DNA from 4 places in the Streptomyces sp. NPDC085927 genome. Region 3 is predicted to be linked to each of the others. Evidence: predicted binding sites of a transcription regulator. Region 3 holds the regulator's gene; each other region holds the start of a gene.
What was found. Region 3 encodes HrcA, which represses chaperone genes, less so after heat shock. Its sites were predicted from a motif close to TTNGCACTCNGNNNNNCNGAGTGCNAA; they were not measured.

Region 1 (4,049 bases), on a different contig from region 3:
GGGCTCCCGCCCCCGGTCAGCATCACTCCCGCCCCCGGTGGGCATCACTCTCGACACCGAGGAGCCGAAGGACTACGCCGACCGAGCCCCGCTCGCGGAAACGCCCGAGGGCGGCACCCCCTGCGTCGCAGGAAGTGCCGCCCTCGGTACTGACGGACCGGGTCCGAACCTGAGGTGAATCAGGCTCAGAAGTCCATGTCACCGCCCGGCATGCCGCCCGGAGCGGCCGCGGCGGCCTTCTCCGGCTTGTCGGCGATGACGGCCTCGGTGGTCAGGAACAGCGCGGCGATCGACGCGGCGTTCTGCAGCGCGGAACGCGTCACCTTGGCCGGGTCGATGATGCCTTCCTTGACCAGGTCGACGTAGTCGCCGGTCGCGGCGTTCAGGCCGTGACCCGGGGTCAGGTTGCGCACCTTCTCCACCACGACACCGCCCTCGAGGCCGGCGTTCACGGCGATCTGCTTCAGCGGGGCCTCGAGCGCGATCCGCACGGCGTTGGCGCCGGTCGCCTCGTCACCCTCGAGCTCCAGCTTCTCGAACACCGAGGAGGCCTGGAGCAGGGCCACGCCGCCACCGGCGACGATGCCCTCCTCGACGGCCGCCTTCGCGTTGCGAACGGCGTCCTCGATGCGGTGCTTGCGCTCCTTGAGCTCGACCTCGGTGGCGGCACCGGCCTTGATGACCGCGACACCGCCGGCGAGCTTCGCCAGGCGCTCCTGCAGCTTCTCGCGGTCGTAGTCCGAGTCGCTGTTCTCGATCTCGGCGCGGATCTGGTTCACGCGGCCCTGGACCTGGTCGGCCGAGCCGGCACCGTCGACGATGGTGGTCTCGTCCTTGGTGATGACGACCTTGCGGGCCCGGCCCAGGAGATCGACCGTGGCGTTCTCCAGCTTGAGGCCGACCTCCTCGGAGATGACCTCGCCGCCCGTGAGGATGGCGATGTCGCCGAGCATGGCCTTGCGGCGGTCGCCGAAGCCCGGGGCCTTGACCGCGACGGACTTGAAGGTGCCGCGGATCTTGTTGACGACCAGGGTCGACAGGGCCTCGCCCTCGACGTCCTCGGCGATGATCAGCAGCGGCTTGCCCGACTGCATGACCTTCTCCAGGAGCGGCAGCAGGTCCTTGACGTTGCCGATCTTGGAGTTGGCGATCAGGATGTACGGGTCGTCGAGCGACGCCTCCATACGCTCCATGTCGGTGGCGAAGTACGCCGAGATGTAGCCCTTGTCGAAGCGCATACCCTCGGTGAGCTCCAGCTCCAGACCGAAGGTCTGGGACTCCTCGACGGTGATGACGCCTTCCTTGCCGACCTTGTCCATGGCCTCGGCGATGAGCTCGCCGATCTGGGTGTCGGCGGCGGAGATGGAGGCCGTGGAGGCGATCTGCTCCTTGGTCTCGACGTCCTTCGCCTGCTCCAGCAGGGCACCGGAGACGGCCTCGACGGCCTTCTCGATACCGCGCTTGAGGGCCATCGGGTTGGCGCCGGCGGCTACGTTGCGCAGGCCCTCCTTGACCAGGGCCTGGGCGAGAACGGTCGCGGTGGTCGTACCGTCACCGGCGACGTCGTCCGTCTTCTTGGCGACTTCCTTGACCAGCTCGGCGCCGATCTTCTCGTACGGGTCCTCGAGCTCGATCTCCTTGGCGATGGACACACCATCGTTGGTGATCGTGGGGGCGCCCCACTTCTTCTCGAGGACGACGTTGCGGCCCTTGGGGCCGAGCGTCACCTTGACGGCGTCCGCGAGCTGGTTCATGCCGCGCTCGAGGCCGCGCCGCGCCTCCTCGTCGAACGCGATGATCTTGGCCATGTGAAGTGGTCCCTCCAGGACTGGGGGTGATGACTCCAGGACCGCGCCCGCGCCCGCGACGGACGGCTCACAGACCCGGCGGTTCCCTGCTCCACCGGTCCTGCGGGCCTCACCGACCCGGTCCTTACGTTGTCACTCTCACCTTCAGAGTGCTAACGCAATGATTAGCACTCGACCCATGCGAGTGCAAGCGCCTTCGAGGATCGGCGGCCGACTCAGCCACCCGCGAACACCCGGACAAGGCGGACAGGAGGACGGGGCAGGGGGCGGAGCGGGGGACGGAACAGGGGACAGGGGCGGGGGGCAGGGCGGGCAAGCGGAGCAGGGGAAGGGCGCACCCCCGGGCCTCCGGGGCAAGCGGCGGGACGGGTCCCGGGCAAGGCGAAGGGCTCGCGCCCCGGGGTGACCCCGGAGACACGAGCCCTTCACTGGCAGGAAAATTCTCGTGGTTGCTGGTAACGCGTTCAGGCGGTGACGCGAACCATGTCGGCCTGCGGGCCTTTCTGGCCCTGCGAGATCTCGAATTCGACCCGCTGGCCCTCTTCAAGGGTGCGGTAGCCGTCCATCTGGATCGCGCTGTAGTGGACGAAAACATCCGCACCACCGTCGACCGCGATGAAGCCGTATCCCTTCTCCGCGTTGAACCACTTGACGGTGCCCTGAGCCATGCCTAACTCCCCTATTACTGGCCCTTGCACAGATCCGCACTTCGCGGATCCGGGTCAGACCTCACTCCCCAAACGGTTGGGGGCGTGCGCCGGAACGCGTCGACCGCGGCTGAATGTATCTGCCCAACTGCCCTCTGCAACAGGTCAATCGGACGAGAAATCTCGACGTCGCCGGTCCGGAATGTGACGGTAATTCGTCCGATTTCAGGGCAAGTCAGACCGGGCAAACGCCGCAAAAGCCGCAGAAAGGGCCCAGACTTTGGCTACATCCAGTCGGGCGGGCGGCAGGAATTAATGGTTCCCGAGGGGGAAATCAGGGCCGTGTTCCCCGACTCTATCGCGTTCAACCCCATGGAATTGCCCCCTCCGCTTCTCTCACGGAGGGGGCAATCCGGTGAACGCTCAGTAAGCGTGATTACCGATGGTAATGATCAGCCGCCGGCGACGGCCGGGATGATCGACACACCCGCGCCGTGCGGGGTCGCGGTCTGAAGGCCCTGCTCGAAGCGGACGTCGTCGTCGTTGACGTAGACGTTGACGAAGCGGCGCAGCCTGCCCTGGTCGTCGAGGACCCGGGCGGCGATCCCGGTGTGGTTCTTCTCCAGGTCGGCGATGACGTCGCCGAGCGTGGCACCCTCGGCGCCGACCTCGGCCCTGCCGCCGGTGTAGGTGCGCAGGATGGTGGGGATGCGAACGGTCACGCTCATGCGAGGCCAGCCTCTCGGAAGGAGTCCAGGTTCGGGCGGATGGTCGCGGTCAGGCCGGTGTCGGCCACCGCGTCCAGCGTCTTGAGACCGTCGCCGGTGTTGAGCACGACGGTGGTCAGGGCCGGGTCCAGGTCGCCGTTCTCGATCAGCTTCTTCGTGACGCCGACGGTCACGCCGCCCGCGGTCTCGGCGAAGATGCCCTCGGTCCGGGCGAGCAGCCGGATGGCCTCCACGACCTGCTCGTCCGTCACGTCCTCCACCGCGCCGCCGGTGCGGCGCGCGATGTCCAGGACGTACGGGCCGTCGGCGGGGTTGCCGATGGCGAGCGACTTGGCGATGGTCTTCGGCTTCTGCGGCCGGACGACGTCGTGGCCCGCCTTGTACGCGGCCGACACCGGCGAGCAGCCCTCCGCCTGGGCGCCGAAGATCTTGTACGGCCTGTCCTCGACGAGGCCGAGCTCGATCAGCTCCCGCAGCCCCTTGTCGATCTTCGTGAGCTGTGAGCCGGAGGCGATGGGGACGACGATCTGGTCGGGCAGCCGCCAGCCGAGCTGCTCGCAGATCTCGTACGCGAGGGTCTTGGAGCCCTCGGCGTAGTACGGCCGCAGGTTGACGTTGACGAAGCCCCAGCCCTCGCCGGCCGGGTCGCCGATCAGCTCGGAGCAGAAGCGGTTCACGTCGTCGTAGTTGCCCTCGATGCCGACGAGCTCCCCGCCGTAGACGGCGGCCATGACGACCTTGCCCTGCTCCAGGTCGTGCGGGATGAACACGCAGGAGCGCAGTCCGGCGCGGGCGGCGGCGGCGCCGACAGCACCGGCGAGGTTGCCCGTGGAGGAGCAGGAGAGGGTGGTGAAGCCGAAGGCGCG
Region 2 (4,049 bases), on a different contig from region 3:
CTGACCCTGACCGCGCTGGCGCTGAACGGCGCCCCGCTGTGGGCCTTGTTCGCCGCCGCTGTGCCCACCGGCGCCTCGGTGCCCCAGGTCGGGCCCATGGTGCGCGCCCGCTGGGGCGTGAAGCTCAAGAACTCCCCGCTGATGACCACGGCGGCGGCCTTCGAGTCCGTCACCGACGAGCTGACCTTCGTCGTCGGACCGCTGCTGGCCACCGCCCTGTGCACGACCGTGGACCCGGCGGCGGGCCTGATGACCGAGGCCGCGCTGACCCTGGTCGGCGGTCTGCTGTTCGCCGCGCAGAAGGGCACGCAGCCCGAGGTGGCCGCCCGCGGGCACGCGCGCGTGGAACACGTTTCCGCACTCCGCGTCCCCGGAGTGCGCGTCCTGATCGTCATCTTCCTGGGCATCGGGTCCGTCTTCGGCGGTATGCAGGTGTCACTGGCCGCGTACACCGAGTCGATCGGCGAACCCGGACTGAACGGCGTCCTGTACGGCGTCTTCGCCGCGGGAAACATGCTCTCCGGCATCGCCTGCGGCGCCATCGCCTGGAAGGCCGCTCCCGAGCGGCGCCTGGTCATCGGGTACGTGGCGCTCGCGGTGACCGCCTCCGCCCTGTGGACCGCCCACTCGGCGCTGCTCCTCGGCGGGCTCGGCCTCCTGGTCGGCATGTGCATCGCGCCCGCCCTGATCACCGGATACACCCTGGTGGACGACCTGGTCCCGGCCGGTGCCCGCACCGAGGCCTTCACCTGGCTGACCGGCGCGGTGGCACTCGGCCAGGCGGCCGCGGTCACGGTCTCCGGGCAACTGGAGGACCGCCTCTGGTCCGGTGCCGGGTTCCTGGTGCCGATGGGCGGCACGGTGCTCGCCCTGGTGACACTGCTGGCCCTGCGGTCACGGCTGGTACCGCCCCGGGCGACCCGCGAGGTCACGCGCGGCGCGGCCCGGCGCGATCACGTCGCGATCAGTGAGCAATGAGCAATGAGCAATGAGCAATGAGCAATGATGGGTGGTCGGTGAGCAGTGAGCAGTGGGCAGTGGGCAGCGATCAGTGAGATGCGACGCACTCGCAGGCCGCCGCGCAGACCCCCGCCGGGTTCGTCCGCGCACGCACGCGGAGCCGTGACGACACCGCGGGCGTGGCTTCCCGCCTGGGAAGCCACGCCGCGAAGCGTGTCCGGGGCACGCGCAGAGCACGGACGGAGGCCCGTCCTCGTGACGGTCACGCTCCGGCCGTCGCCCGTGGCGGGGTGACGTACGTTACGCCGATCACTTGCGGCACGGGTTACCATTGACGATCGTTAGCACTCATCGAGTGAGAGTGCCAGGAGGAAGACAGTGCCCACCTATCAGTACCAGTGCACCGAGTGCGGCGAGGGCCTCGAGGCGGTGCAGAAGTTCACCGATGACGCTCTTACCGAGTGCCCGAACTGCCAGGGGCGCCTGAAGAAGGTGTTCTCGGCGGTCGGCATCGTCTTCAAGGGCTCCGGCTTCTACCGCAACGACAGCCGCGGCTCCTCGTCGAGCAGCACGCCGGCGTCGAAGACGTCCGGTTCGTCGACGAGCTCCTCCTCGGACTCCTCGTCCTCGTCTTCTTCCTCGTCCTCCTCGGGCTCCGGTTCGAGTTCGGGCTCCGGTTCGTCGTCCGGGTCCGGCAGTTCCAGCAGCACCGCCGGCAGCACCGCCGCCTGAGGCCGAATCCTTACGGGACCCCGTCGTCGTGCGACGACGGGGTCCTCGGCGTTTCCGGGGCCGGTTAGGGTGCGGAGCATGGCGAACAAGGCGAACGTCGAGATCGGCGTGATCGGCGGCTCCGGTTTCTACTCCTTCCTCGACGACGTGACCGAAGTCCAGGTGGACACCCCGTACGGGGCGCCCAGCGACTCCCTCTTCCTCGGTGAACTGGCCGGCCGGCGGGTCGCCTTCCTCCCCCGGCACGGACGCGGCCACCATCTGCCGCCGCACCGGATCAACTACCGGGCCAACCTGTGGGCGCTCAGGTCGGTCGGCGCGCGCCAGGTGCTCGGGCCGTGCGCGGTGGGGGGGCTGCGGCCCGAGTACGGGCCGGGGACGCTGCTGGTTCCGGACCAGTTCGTGGACCGTACGAAGTCCCGGGTGGGCACCTATTTCGACGGGCTGCCGCGGCCCGACGGCACCGTCCCGAACGTCGCGCACGTGTCGCTGGCCGATCCCTACTGCCCCACCGGCCGGGCCGCCGCCCTGAAGTCGGCGCGCGGGCGGGACTGGGAGCCGGTGGACGGCGGCACGCTGGTCGTGGTCGAGGGGCCGCGCTTCTCCACCCGCGCCGAGTCCTTGTGGCACCAGGCGCAGGGCTGGTCGGTGGTGGGCATGACCGGCCACCCCGAGGCGGCACTCGCCCGTGAGCTGGAGCTCTGCTACACGTCCCTGACCCTGGTCACCGACCTCGACGCCGGCGCCGAGACCGGCGAGGGCGTCTCGCACGACGAGGTGCTGCGGGTGTTCGCGGACAACGTGGACCGGCTGCGGAACGTGCTCTTCGACGCGGTGGCGGCGCTGCCGGCGACCGAGGAGCGGGACTGCCTGTGCGCCTCGGCGCTGGGCGGGATGGATCCGGGCTTCGCGCTGCCGTAGGGCTGCCGGCGCGGGGCTCGTGGCACATGATCACGTCACGGCGCCCGGCCGGGCAGCAGCCCACGGCCGGGTCGCACCTCACGGCCGGGGCACACCTCACGGCCGGGTCGCAGTTCACGGTCGGGTGAGGGAGTTTTCCACAGGCCGTGGTCTGTCCACAGGCTCCGGCGGAGAACGGCGGGAAGCCTCATCGTGGGGTCCGCAAGCCGATCCCTCGTCGCAGGTGGTGGTCCCGTGTCGTTCCCGCCGTCGTCCCCTCCCCCGTTCCCGCCGTCGCCCTCTCCATCGTCTCTGCGGCAGCCCTCGCTCCGGTCCCCCTCCTCCCCCCGTTCCACCTTCTATGCCTCCCCTCGTTCCCCCTCCCCTTCGCCGACTCCCTCGGCTTCTCCCTCCCGTCCCGCCGTAGCTCCGCACCCGCCCTGGGCCGGTGTCCCGCCCCGTTGCGAGGTGCCGCACTTCGCACCGGTGCGGGTGCGTGGCGGGCTGCTGCGGCCGGGTCGGCCGGCCCGGCACCGGAGGCGGGTGGTGGCGGTCGGTCTCGCCGTCACGGCGGTGGCGCTGGTGGCGGCGGGCGGTCCCCGGGAGGCAGACCGGTCGCGCGGGCACCCCGAGGGCACTTCGACCGCGCATGCCGGGCCGGCGTCCACGGAGGACCGGGTCGCACGGGCACGGCGCGCGGGAGCCCGTGTCACGGCGCCGGTGCGGATCGCCGACGCCGCCACCGTGCGGCTGCTGCGGCCGGGCGACCGGGTCGATGTCATCGCCGCCGAGGAGCGGGTGACAGGTGGTGAGGCCCGCGTGGTCGCGCGTGGGGCGCGGGTCACCGAGGTGCCGAAGCCGCTGGAGGACACGGGCACGGGCGGGGCTCTGGTGGTGCTGTCGGTTCCGCGCGCCGCCGCGGCCGACCTCGCCGGCGCGAGCGCCACGGCACGGCTGGCGGTGACCCTGTGGTGAGCGGGTCCTTCGCGGCCGATTTCGCGGAGGCCGTGTCAAGTACCTCGTTCGAGGGACCCAAGTGGAGGGTTCGGCGGGGCGCTGACATAGGTTGCGGAGCGTTCGATTCCCAACGTCACACATACAAGAACGTCATACATACAAGATGGAGCCCTCGGGGTGAGCGAGAAGAACGAAGCCGGCGTCTGGCAGGGCTTCAAGGCCTTCCTGATGCGTGGGAACGTCGTCGACCTGGCCGTCGCCGTGGTCATCGGTGCCGCCTTCACCAACATCGTCAACTCGGTGGTGAAGGGCGTGATCAATCCGCTGGTCGGCGCCTTCGGCACGAAGAACCTGGACAGCTACAGCTCGTGTCTGAAGGGCCCCTGCACCGGCACCGGCGATGCTGCGACGGGCGTCAGGATCCTGTGGGGTTCGGTACTCGGCTCGACGCTCCAGTTCGTGATCACGGCTGGGGTCGTCTACTTCCTGATGGTGATGCC
Region 3 (4,049 bases):
GACACCACCGGCACCGGGTTGTCGAGCAGGACGGCGAGTTTGGCGTCGTAGCCGTCGTCGCGGCCGCAGTCGGGGTCGCCGAGCTCGGTGGCGTACCAGGGGGCCTCACCGGCCAGCTGGTGGGCGTAGACGCCGACGGCGGCGGGGTCGGGGGTCTCGGGCTGCGGCATGAAGACGTTGACGCCGAAGGCGAGGCCGGTCAGCCCGCGCAGCTGCTTGATCTCCTGGTACATCCCGTCCGCGGTCTTGTACCCGGCCGCCAGGAACCCGAGCCCGCCCGCCTCGGACACGGCCGCGGCGAGCTGCGGCACGGCGACTCCGCCCGCCATCGGGGCCTGCACCACGGGGTGCCGGAGGAGATCGGTGAGGGCCAAGGACATGACGGCATGTTGCCACGTCCTTCGGACATCTCCGAATTGGATCGAGGTGGATCAGAGGTGGCCGAAGGCAGGTCGAAAGCGGGTCGGAGAGGGACCGGAGAGGGATCGGGGGATCGACGAAGGGCCGGAAACGGCGCGGCATCGGATCCGACGGCCCTGCCCTTGGCACGGCCCGCTTCCGGGAGGGCACCGCGGGGACCTCGTCCGGTCCCCGCGGAAAAGCACCTGTCAGTGCCCGTCGCCCCTACCCGTCAGCGCCCGTTGAAGGCGTCCTTCAGCCGGGAGAACAGGCCCTGCTGGCCCGGCTGGAACTGGCCCAGCGGGCGCTCCTCGCCGCGGAGCTTGGCGAGTTCGCGCAGCAGACGCTCCTGTTCGACGTCGAGCTTGCCCGGGGTCTGCACCTCGACGTGCACGATGAGGTCGCCCCGGCCGCCGCCGCGCAGATGCGTGACGCCCCGGCCGTGCAGCGGGATCGACTGGCCGGACTGGGTGCCGGGCCGGATGTCGACCTCCTCCATTCCGTCCAGCGTCTCCAGCGGCACTTTGGTGCCGAGGGCGGCCGCCGTCATCGGGAGGGTGACCGTGCAGTGCAGGTCGTCGCCGCGCCGCTGGAAGGTGCTGTGCGGCAGCTCGTGGATCTCGACGTACAGGTCGCCGGCGGGACCGCCGCCGGGGCCGACCTCGCCCTCGCCCGCCAGCTGGATCCGCGTGCCGTTGTCCACACCGGCCGGGATCTTCACCGTCAGGGTGCGGCGGGAACGGATCCGTCCGTCGCCCGCGCACTCCGGGCACGGGTTCGGGACGACGGTGCCGAATCCCTGGCACTGCGGGCAGGGGCGCGAGGTCATGACCTGGCCCAGGAAGGACCGCGTGACCTGCGAGACCTCGCCCCGGCCGCGGCACATGTCACAGGTCTGCGCGGTGGTGCCGGGGGCGGCGCCCTCGCCGCTGCAGGTGGTGCAGACGACCGCCGTGTCGACCTGGATGTCCTTGGTCGTGCCGAACGCGGCCTCGTCCAGCTCGACTTCGAGGCGGATCATCGCGTCCTGGCCGCGGCGGGTGCGCGAGCGCGGACCGCGCTGCGACGCCGTGCCGAAGAACGCGTCCATGATGTCGGAGAAGTTCCCGAAGCCGCCCGCGCCGAAGCCGCCCGCGCCACCGCCGCCGGACTGCTGGAGCGGGTCGCCGCCGAGGTCGTAGACCTGCTTCTTCTGCGGGTCCGACAGCACCTCGTAGGCGGCGTTGATCTCCTTGAACCGCTCCTGCGTCTTCGGATCCGGGTTGACGTCCGGATGCAGCTCGCGGGCGAGTCGCCGGAAGGCCTTCTTGATCTCTTCCTGCGACGCGTCCCGGCGTACGCCGAGTACGGCGTAATAGTCGGTGGCCACTTACGACTCCGCCAGGATCTGTCCGACGTACCGTGCCACTGCTCGTACCGCTCCCATCGTTCCCGGGTAATCCATGCGTGTCGGTCCGACCACGCCGAGCTTGGCAACCGCCTCGCCGCCCGAACCGTAGCCCACCGACACGACGGACGTGGAGTTGAGTCCCTCGTGGGCGTTCTCATGACCGATACGGACGGTCACGCCCGGATCCTTCGCCTCTCCGAGCAGCTTGAGGAGCACGACCTGCTCCTCGAGCGCCTCCAGAACAGGCCGGATCACCAAGGGAAAGTCATGCCCGAAGCGGGTCAGATTGGCGGTGCCGCCGATCATCAGCCGCTCCTCGTTCTCCTCGACCAGCGTCTCCAGGAGAGTGGAGAGCACGGTCGAGACCGTACCGCGTTCCTCGGGGTCGAAACCCTCGGGGAGGTCCTCGACGAGGGATGGTACGTCGGTGAAACGGCGGCCCGCGACACGGCTGTTGAGCCGCGCCCGCAGATCCGCCAGGGTCGCCTCGCCGACCGGCGCCGGGCAGTCGACCATGCGCTGCTCGACCCGCCCGGTGTCCGTGATCAGCACCAGCATGGCGCGTGCGGGCGCCATCGGGAGCAGCTCCACGTGCCGCACGGTCGAACGGGTCAGCGACGGGTACTGCACGACGGCGACCTGCCGGGTGAGCTGCGCGAGCAGCCGCACCGTGCGGGCCACGACGTCGTCCAGGTCGACGGCACCCTCGAGGAAGTTCTGGATGGCGCGCCGCTCGGGCGCGGTCATCGGTTTGACGCCGGCGAGCTTGTCCACGAAGAGCCGGTAGCCCTTGTCGGTGGGGATGCGCCCGGCGCTGGTGTGCGGCTGGGCGATGAAGCCCTCGTCCTCCAGGGCCGCCATGTCGTTGCGCACGGTGGCCGGGGAGACGCCCAGGTTGTGCCGCTCGGTGAGGGCCTTGGAGCCGACGGGCTCCTCGGTGCCGACGTAGTCCTGGACGATGGCGCGCAGCACCTGGAGCCTGCGTTCACTGAGCATCACGCACACCTCCAGAAGCCGTCCGTCCGGTATCTTCCCTGGCACTCTTCGCACGCGAGTGCCAGTCTCCCCGCCCAGTGTACGGCCGGGGGGTACTCCTCGGGCAAGGCCGGTCCCACGCTGTCGCGCGGCGAAAGCCGTAGGCCGTTAGCGTCGCGGTATGACGGTGGCTTGGGAAGAGTCGGGGTGGGAACGGCTGGCGCCGGGAGTGGGGCGGTGCCGGCTTCCGGTGTGGGACTGCACGGCGGGGCTCGTGGTCGGCGCGGACGCGGTGCTGCTCGTGGACGCCGGTTCCTCCCTGCGCGAGGGCGCGCGGTTGCGGACCGAGGCGCAGGCGCTCGCCGGGCGGCGTGTGACGCATCTCGCGCTCACCCACTCCCACTTCGACCATGTGCTGGGGGCGGCGGTGTTCGCGGGCGCGGAGGTGTTCGGCGCGGTGGGCCTGGACACGGTGCTGGCGCGCGGGCACGAGGAACTGCGCGCGGACGCGGAGCGCCACGGTCTGGACACGCGGAAGGCCCAGGAGGCGGTGGACGCGCTGGTCACGCCCCGGCACACGGTGGCCGGCGAGTGGACGCTCGACCTGGGCGGCGGACGGCGGGCACTCCTCGCGAACATGGGCCCGGGGCACACGGCGCACGACCTCGCGGTGCTGGTGCCCGGCGACCCGGGGGTGGTGTTCTGCGGCGATCTGGTGGAGGAGTCCGGCGAACCGCAGGCGGGCCCGGACGCCGTGCCGTCGCAGTGGCCGGGCGCCCTGGACCGGCTGTTGGCCCTGGGCGGCGAGGACGCGGTGTACGTTCCCGGCCACGGCGCGGTGGTGGACGCGGCGTTCGTACGGGCCCAGCGCGACGCCCTCGCGGCTCGTGTCGGCGTGTCGGGCTGAACCTTCGGCCGAACGGGGGCCTGCTTCTCCTATCGTCATCAGAATGCGCCCGTACTCTCCTGACCTGACCCCTGGGTGGAAGAAGTCCCGGCCCGTCCCCGAGGTGCCGGCCGAGCCCGGTCTGGTGGTGGAGGAGCCCGGCAGCGGATTCTGCGGCGCGGTGATCCGCTGCGAGGCGGGCACGGTGACCCTGGAGGACCGCTTCGGCAAGCACCGGGTGTTCCCCCTGGAGCCGCGCGGCTTCCTCCTCGAGGGGCGCGTGGTGACGCTGGTGCGGCCCGCCGCCGGTCCGTCCCGGCCGACCCGTACGGCGTCCGGTTCGGTGGCCGTCCCGGGCGCACGGGCGCGCGTGGCGCGTGCCGGGCGCATCTACGTCGA
Region 4 (4,049 bases), on a different contig from region 3:
CCAGTCGGTGGACGGTGTACCGCCGGCCGAGGTGTCGGGTCGGGTCCGGCGCGGGGGACTGCGAGGATCCGACCCCATGCGAGTAGTAGGACAAAACGACAAAAGGCGGTCAACGGCGGGCATGCGGGCCGGTGTCGCCGCACTCACCCTCGCGACCCTCGCCCCTCTCGTCTCGGGCTGCGACAAGGCGCCCGCCGCCGCTCCGCCCGCGGGCGGTCAGCAACCCCTCCAGGCGCCCCCGGCCCGCGCACTCGACTCCTACGCCACCAAACTGCGCGCCGCGCACGCCGCACGCGTGGCCGTCGCGAAGCGCTGGGGGCTCAAGCGGGTGCCCCTGACGGCCCCGCCCCCGCCGGAGGAGAAACCCAGGATCACCACCCGTAAGGGCTTCGAGGTCGACGGCCACCGGAGACTGGACCTCCCCCCGGTCTTCACCACCGTCCCCACCGAGGAGAAGGTCGTCTTCCTCACCATCGACGACGGCGCCGAGAAGGACCCCGCCTTCCTGCGCATGATGAGCGAGCTGGAGATCCCGTACACCGCGTTCCTCAGCGACTACGTCATCAAGGACGACTACGGGTACTTCGAGAAGATGCAGGACCGGGGCGTCGGCCTGCACAACCACACCCTGAACCACCCGTACCTGCCCGGCCTGTCCTACGCCCGCCAGAAGAGTGAGATCTGCGGCATGCAGGACGTCATCGAGAAGCGGTACGGCGACCGCCCCGTCCTCTTCCGCCCGCCGTTCGGCAATTACAACAAGGACACCCTGCGCGCGGCGAAGGCTTGCGGCATCGAGTACGCCCCGCTGTGGAACGAGGAGGTCTTCGTCGACCGCTGGGACTACCGCGAGTGGGACAGGAAACTGCACCCCGGCGACATCGTCCTCTCCCACTTCCGGGGCCGCGACGCCTGGAAGGGCACCATGCCCGACATGATCCGCCGCTTCCTGGACAAGGTCGCGGCCGAGGGATACGCGGTGGGGCGCCTGGAGGACTACCTGTGATCCGGCGGAGGGCGGCCACGGCGGTTCTCCTGGCGGCGAGCCTCGTCCTTCCGGCGGCCCTGGCGGGCTGCGGTCCGCCAGGGCCGCAGCCGGGCACGGGCCCGACGATTCAAGGGGCCGGGGCGAAGGCGGGGAAGGCGGTGGAGGAGGAAGCGGCGGAGGCGGAGGTGGGGAAGGGCGCCGGGGACGGTGCGGGTCAGTCGTCCGGGCGCTCCGCTCCGAACCACCCCACTCCGAACAGCTCCCCGCTGAACAGCTCCGCTCCCGGCCGCCCGCCCGTCGTCGACCACGTCCCCACCCGGGACAAGGTCGTCTTCCTGACCTACGACGACGGCGCCGAACGCGACCCCCGCTTCATCGACCTCGTACGCCGGCGCCGCCTCCCCGTCAGCATGTTCCTCACGGACAGCGTGGTCGGGCCCGGCTACGGCCACTTCGCCCGGCTGCGCTCGGTCGGCGCGAGTCTGCAGAACCACACCCTCGACCACCCCGCCCTGCGCGGCCTGCCCTACGCCGGTCAGCGCGCCGAGATCTGCGGCCAGCAGCGCAAGCTCAAGTCCCGCTTCGGCATCCGCCCCCACCTGTTCCGCCCGCCCTACGGCACGTACGACACCACGACCCTCCGGGCCGCCGCCGACTGCGGCATCGCGGCGGTCGTGCTCTGGCGGGTCGCCCTGGAGGGCGACGGCACCCTCACGTACACCCGTGGCGCCCACCGCCTGGCCCCCGGCGACATCATCTCCGTCCCCGCGGGCGAGGCCCCGCCGCTGACCCTTGCGGAACGGACGACGCGTTTGCTGGGCGAGCTGGAGGAGCAGGGACTGAAGGTCGGGAGGCTGGAGGACTACGTCCGGTGAATGAGCCCCTCCGGGGGTACTCCCCCGCTCGTAGGGCTTGGGGGTGAGCCCTCGAACACAGCCCGGATTCTCGGACCGGTGTACCCGAGAATCCCGGCGGCGCCACGCAGTGAATTGGCACTCCGCTTGACCGAGTGCTAATCGCGGTCATAGTCTCGGTTCTGGCACTCCCCCCTGGAGAGTGCCAACACAGCGACGGGCAGGTCCGGCACCCGCGACGACGGATCCACCTGGTCGCCACCTCAGACAGTTAACCCCGTGAGATCTCCGAAGGGGGAGGTCGGATCGTGACGACCGCCAGCTCCAAGGTTGCCATCAAGCCGCTCGAGGACCGCATCGTGGTCCAGCCGCTCGACGCCGAACAGACCACGGCTTCGGGCCTGGTCATTCCGGACACGGCCAAGGAGAAGCCCCAGGAGGGCGTTGTCCTGGCCACCGGCCCCGGCCGCATCGAGGACGGCAAGCGCGTCGAACTCGACGTGAACGTCGGTGACATCGTGCTGTACAGCAAGTACGGCGGCACCGAGGTGAAGTACAACGGCGAGGAGTACCTCGTCCTCTCGGCCCGCGACGTTCTCGCGATCATCGAGAAGTAAGTCACCTCGTAGCAGATTTGCTCCGAACTGCGCCCCTGGTCCCGACACGCTTACTGAGCCGGGCGCCCGGGGCGCAGTGTTTTCTCACCCCAGATTTCCGAGAGGGCTCCCGCTGCCATGGCGAAGATCCTGAAGTTCGACGAGGACGCCCGTCGCGCCCTTGAGCGCGGCGTCAACAAGCTTGCCGACACGGTGAAGGTGACGATCGGCCCCAGGGGCCGCAACGTCGTCATCGACAAGAAGTTCGGCGCCCCCACCATCACCAACGACGGTGTCACGATCGCCCGCGAGGTCGAGGTCGAGGACCCGTTCGAGAACCTCGGTGCCCAGCTGGTCAAGGAGGTGGCGACCAAGACCAACGACATCGCGGGTGACGGTACGACCACCGCGACCGTGCTGGCCCAGGCCCTGGTCCGCGAAGGCCTGCGCAACGTCGCCGCCGGCGCCTCCCCGGCCGCCCTCAAGAAGGGCATCGACGCCGCCGTCGCCGCCGTCTCCGAGGACCTGCTCGCCTCGGCCCGGCCGATCGACGAGAAGTCCGACATCGCCGCCGTCGCCGGGCTGTCCGCCCAGGACCAGCAGGTCGGCGAGCTCATCGCCGAGGCGATGGACAAGGTCGGCAAGGACGGTGTCATCACCGTCGAGGAGTCCAACACCTTCGGCCTGGAGCTGGACTTCACCGAGGGCATGGCCTTCGACAAGGGCTACCTGTCGCCGTACTTCGTGACGGACCAGGAGCGCATGGAAGCCGTCCTGGACGACCCGTACATCCTCATCACGCAGGGCAAGATCGGCTCCATCGCCGAACTGCTGCCGCTGCTGGAGAAGGTCATCCAGGCCAACTCCTCCAAGCCGCTGCTGATCATCGCCGAGGACGTCGAGGGCGAGGCCCTGTCGACCCTGGTCGTCAACAAGATCCGCGGCACGTTCAACGCCGTCGCGGTCAAGGCCCCCGGCTTCGGTGACCGTCGCAAGGCGATGCTGCAGGACATGGCCGTCCTCACCGGCGCCACGGTCGTCTCCGAGGAGGTCGGCCTCAAGCTCGACCAGGTCGGCCTGGACGTGCTGGGCTCCGCCCGCCGCGTCACCGTCACCAAGGACGACACCACGCTCGTCGACGGCGGCGGCAAGAAGGAGGACGTGACCGGTCGCGTCGGCCAGATCAAGGCCGAGATCGATTCCACGGACTCCGACTGGGACCGCGAGAAGCTCCAGGAGCGCCTCGCGAAGCTCGCCGGCGGCGTGTGCGTCATCAAGGTCGGCGCCGCCACCGAGGTGGAGCTGAAGGAGAAGAAGCACCGCCTGGAGGACGCCATCTCCGCGACCCGCGCCGCGGTCGAGGAGGGCATCGTCTCCGGTGGTGGCTCCGCGCTCGTCCACGCCGTCAAGGTCCTCGAGGGCAACCTCGGCAAGACCGGCGACGAGGCCACCGGTGTCGCGGTCGTCCGCCGCGCCGCCGTCGAGCCGCTGCGCTGGATCGCCGAGAACGCCGGCCTCGAGGGCTACGTCATCGTCTCCAAGGTCGCCGAGCTCGAGAAGGGCAACGGCTACAACGCCGCCACCGGCGAGTACGGCGACCTGGTCAAGGCC

Region 1: the regulator HrcA is predicted to act here: its motif matches at 1,973-1,999, upstream of groL (chaperonin GroEL).
Region 2: the regulator HrcA is predicted to act here: its motif matches at 1,302-1,328, upstream of ACIF80_RS10910 (FmdB family zinc ribbon protein).
Region 4: the regulator HrcA is predicted to act here: its motif matches at 1,978-2,004, upstream of groES (co-chaperone GroES).

What each region holds. Positions count from the first base shown of each region.
Region 1 covers NZ_JBITSN010000003.1:163,014-167,062, reverse strand. Annotated here, with positions in the region: gene groL (chaperonin GroEL) at 186-1,808, opposite strand; gene ACIF80_RS09785 (cold-shock protein) at 2,273-2,476, opposite strand; gene ACIF80_RS09780 (MoaD/ThiS family protein) at 2,908-3,183, opposite strand; gene thrC (threonine synthase) at 3,180-4,049, opposite strand, start outside.
Region 2 covers NZ_JBITSN010000003.1:401,267-405,315, reverse strand. Annotated here, with positions in the region: gene ACIF80_RS10915 (MFS transporter) at 1-978, shown strand, start outside; gene ACIF80_RS10910 (FmdB family zinc ribbon protein) at 1,339-1,692, shown strand; gene ACIF80_RS10905 (S-methyl-5'-thioadenosine phosphorylase) at 1,771-2,613, shown strand; gene ACIF80_RS10900 (hypothetical protein) at 3,061-3,567, shown strand; gene mscL (large conductance mechanosensitive channel protein MscL) at 3,727-4,049, shown strand, end outside.
Region 3 covers NZ_JBITSN010000002.1:25,097-29,145, reverse strand. Annotated here, with positions in the region: gene ACIF80_RS05060 (nitronate monooxygenase) at 1-380, opposite strand, end outside; gene dnaJ (molecular chaperone DnaJ) at 632-1,768, opposite strand; gene hrcA (heat-inducible transcriptional repressor HrcA) at 1,769-2,785, opposite strand; gene ACIF80_RS05045 (MBL fold metallo-hydrolase) at 2,946-3,671, shown strand; gene ACIF80_RS05040 (DUF3097 domain-containing protein) at 3,715-4,049, shown strand, end outside.
Region 4 covers NZ_JBITSN010000001.1:735,579-739,627, reverse strand. Annotated here, with positions in the region: gene ACIF80_RS03315 (polysaccharide deacetylase family protein) at 122-1,006, shown strand; gene ACIF80_RS03310 (polysaccharide deacetylase family protein) at 1,006-1,863, shown strand; gene groES (co-chaperone GroES) at 2,151-2,459, shown strand; gene groL (chaperonin GroEL) at 2,577-4,049, shown strand, end outside.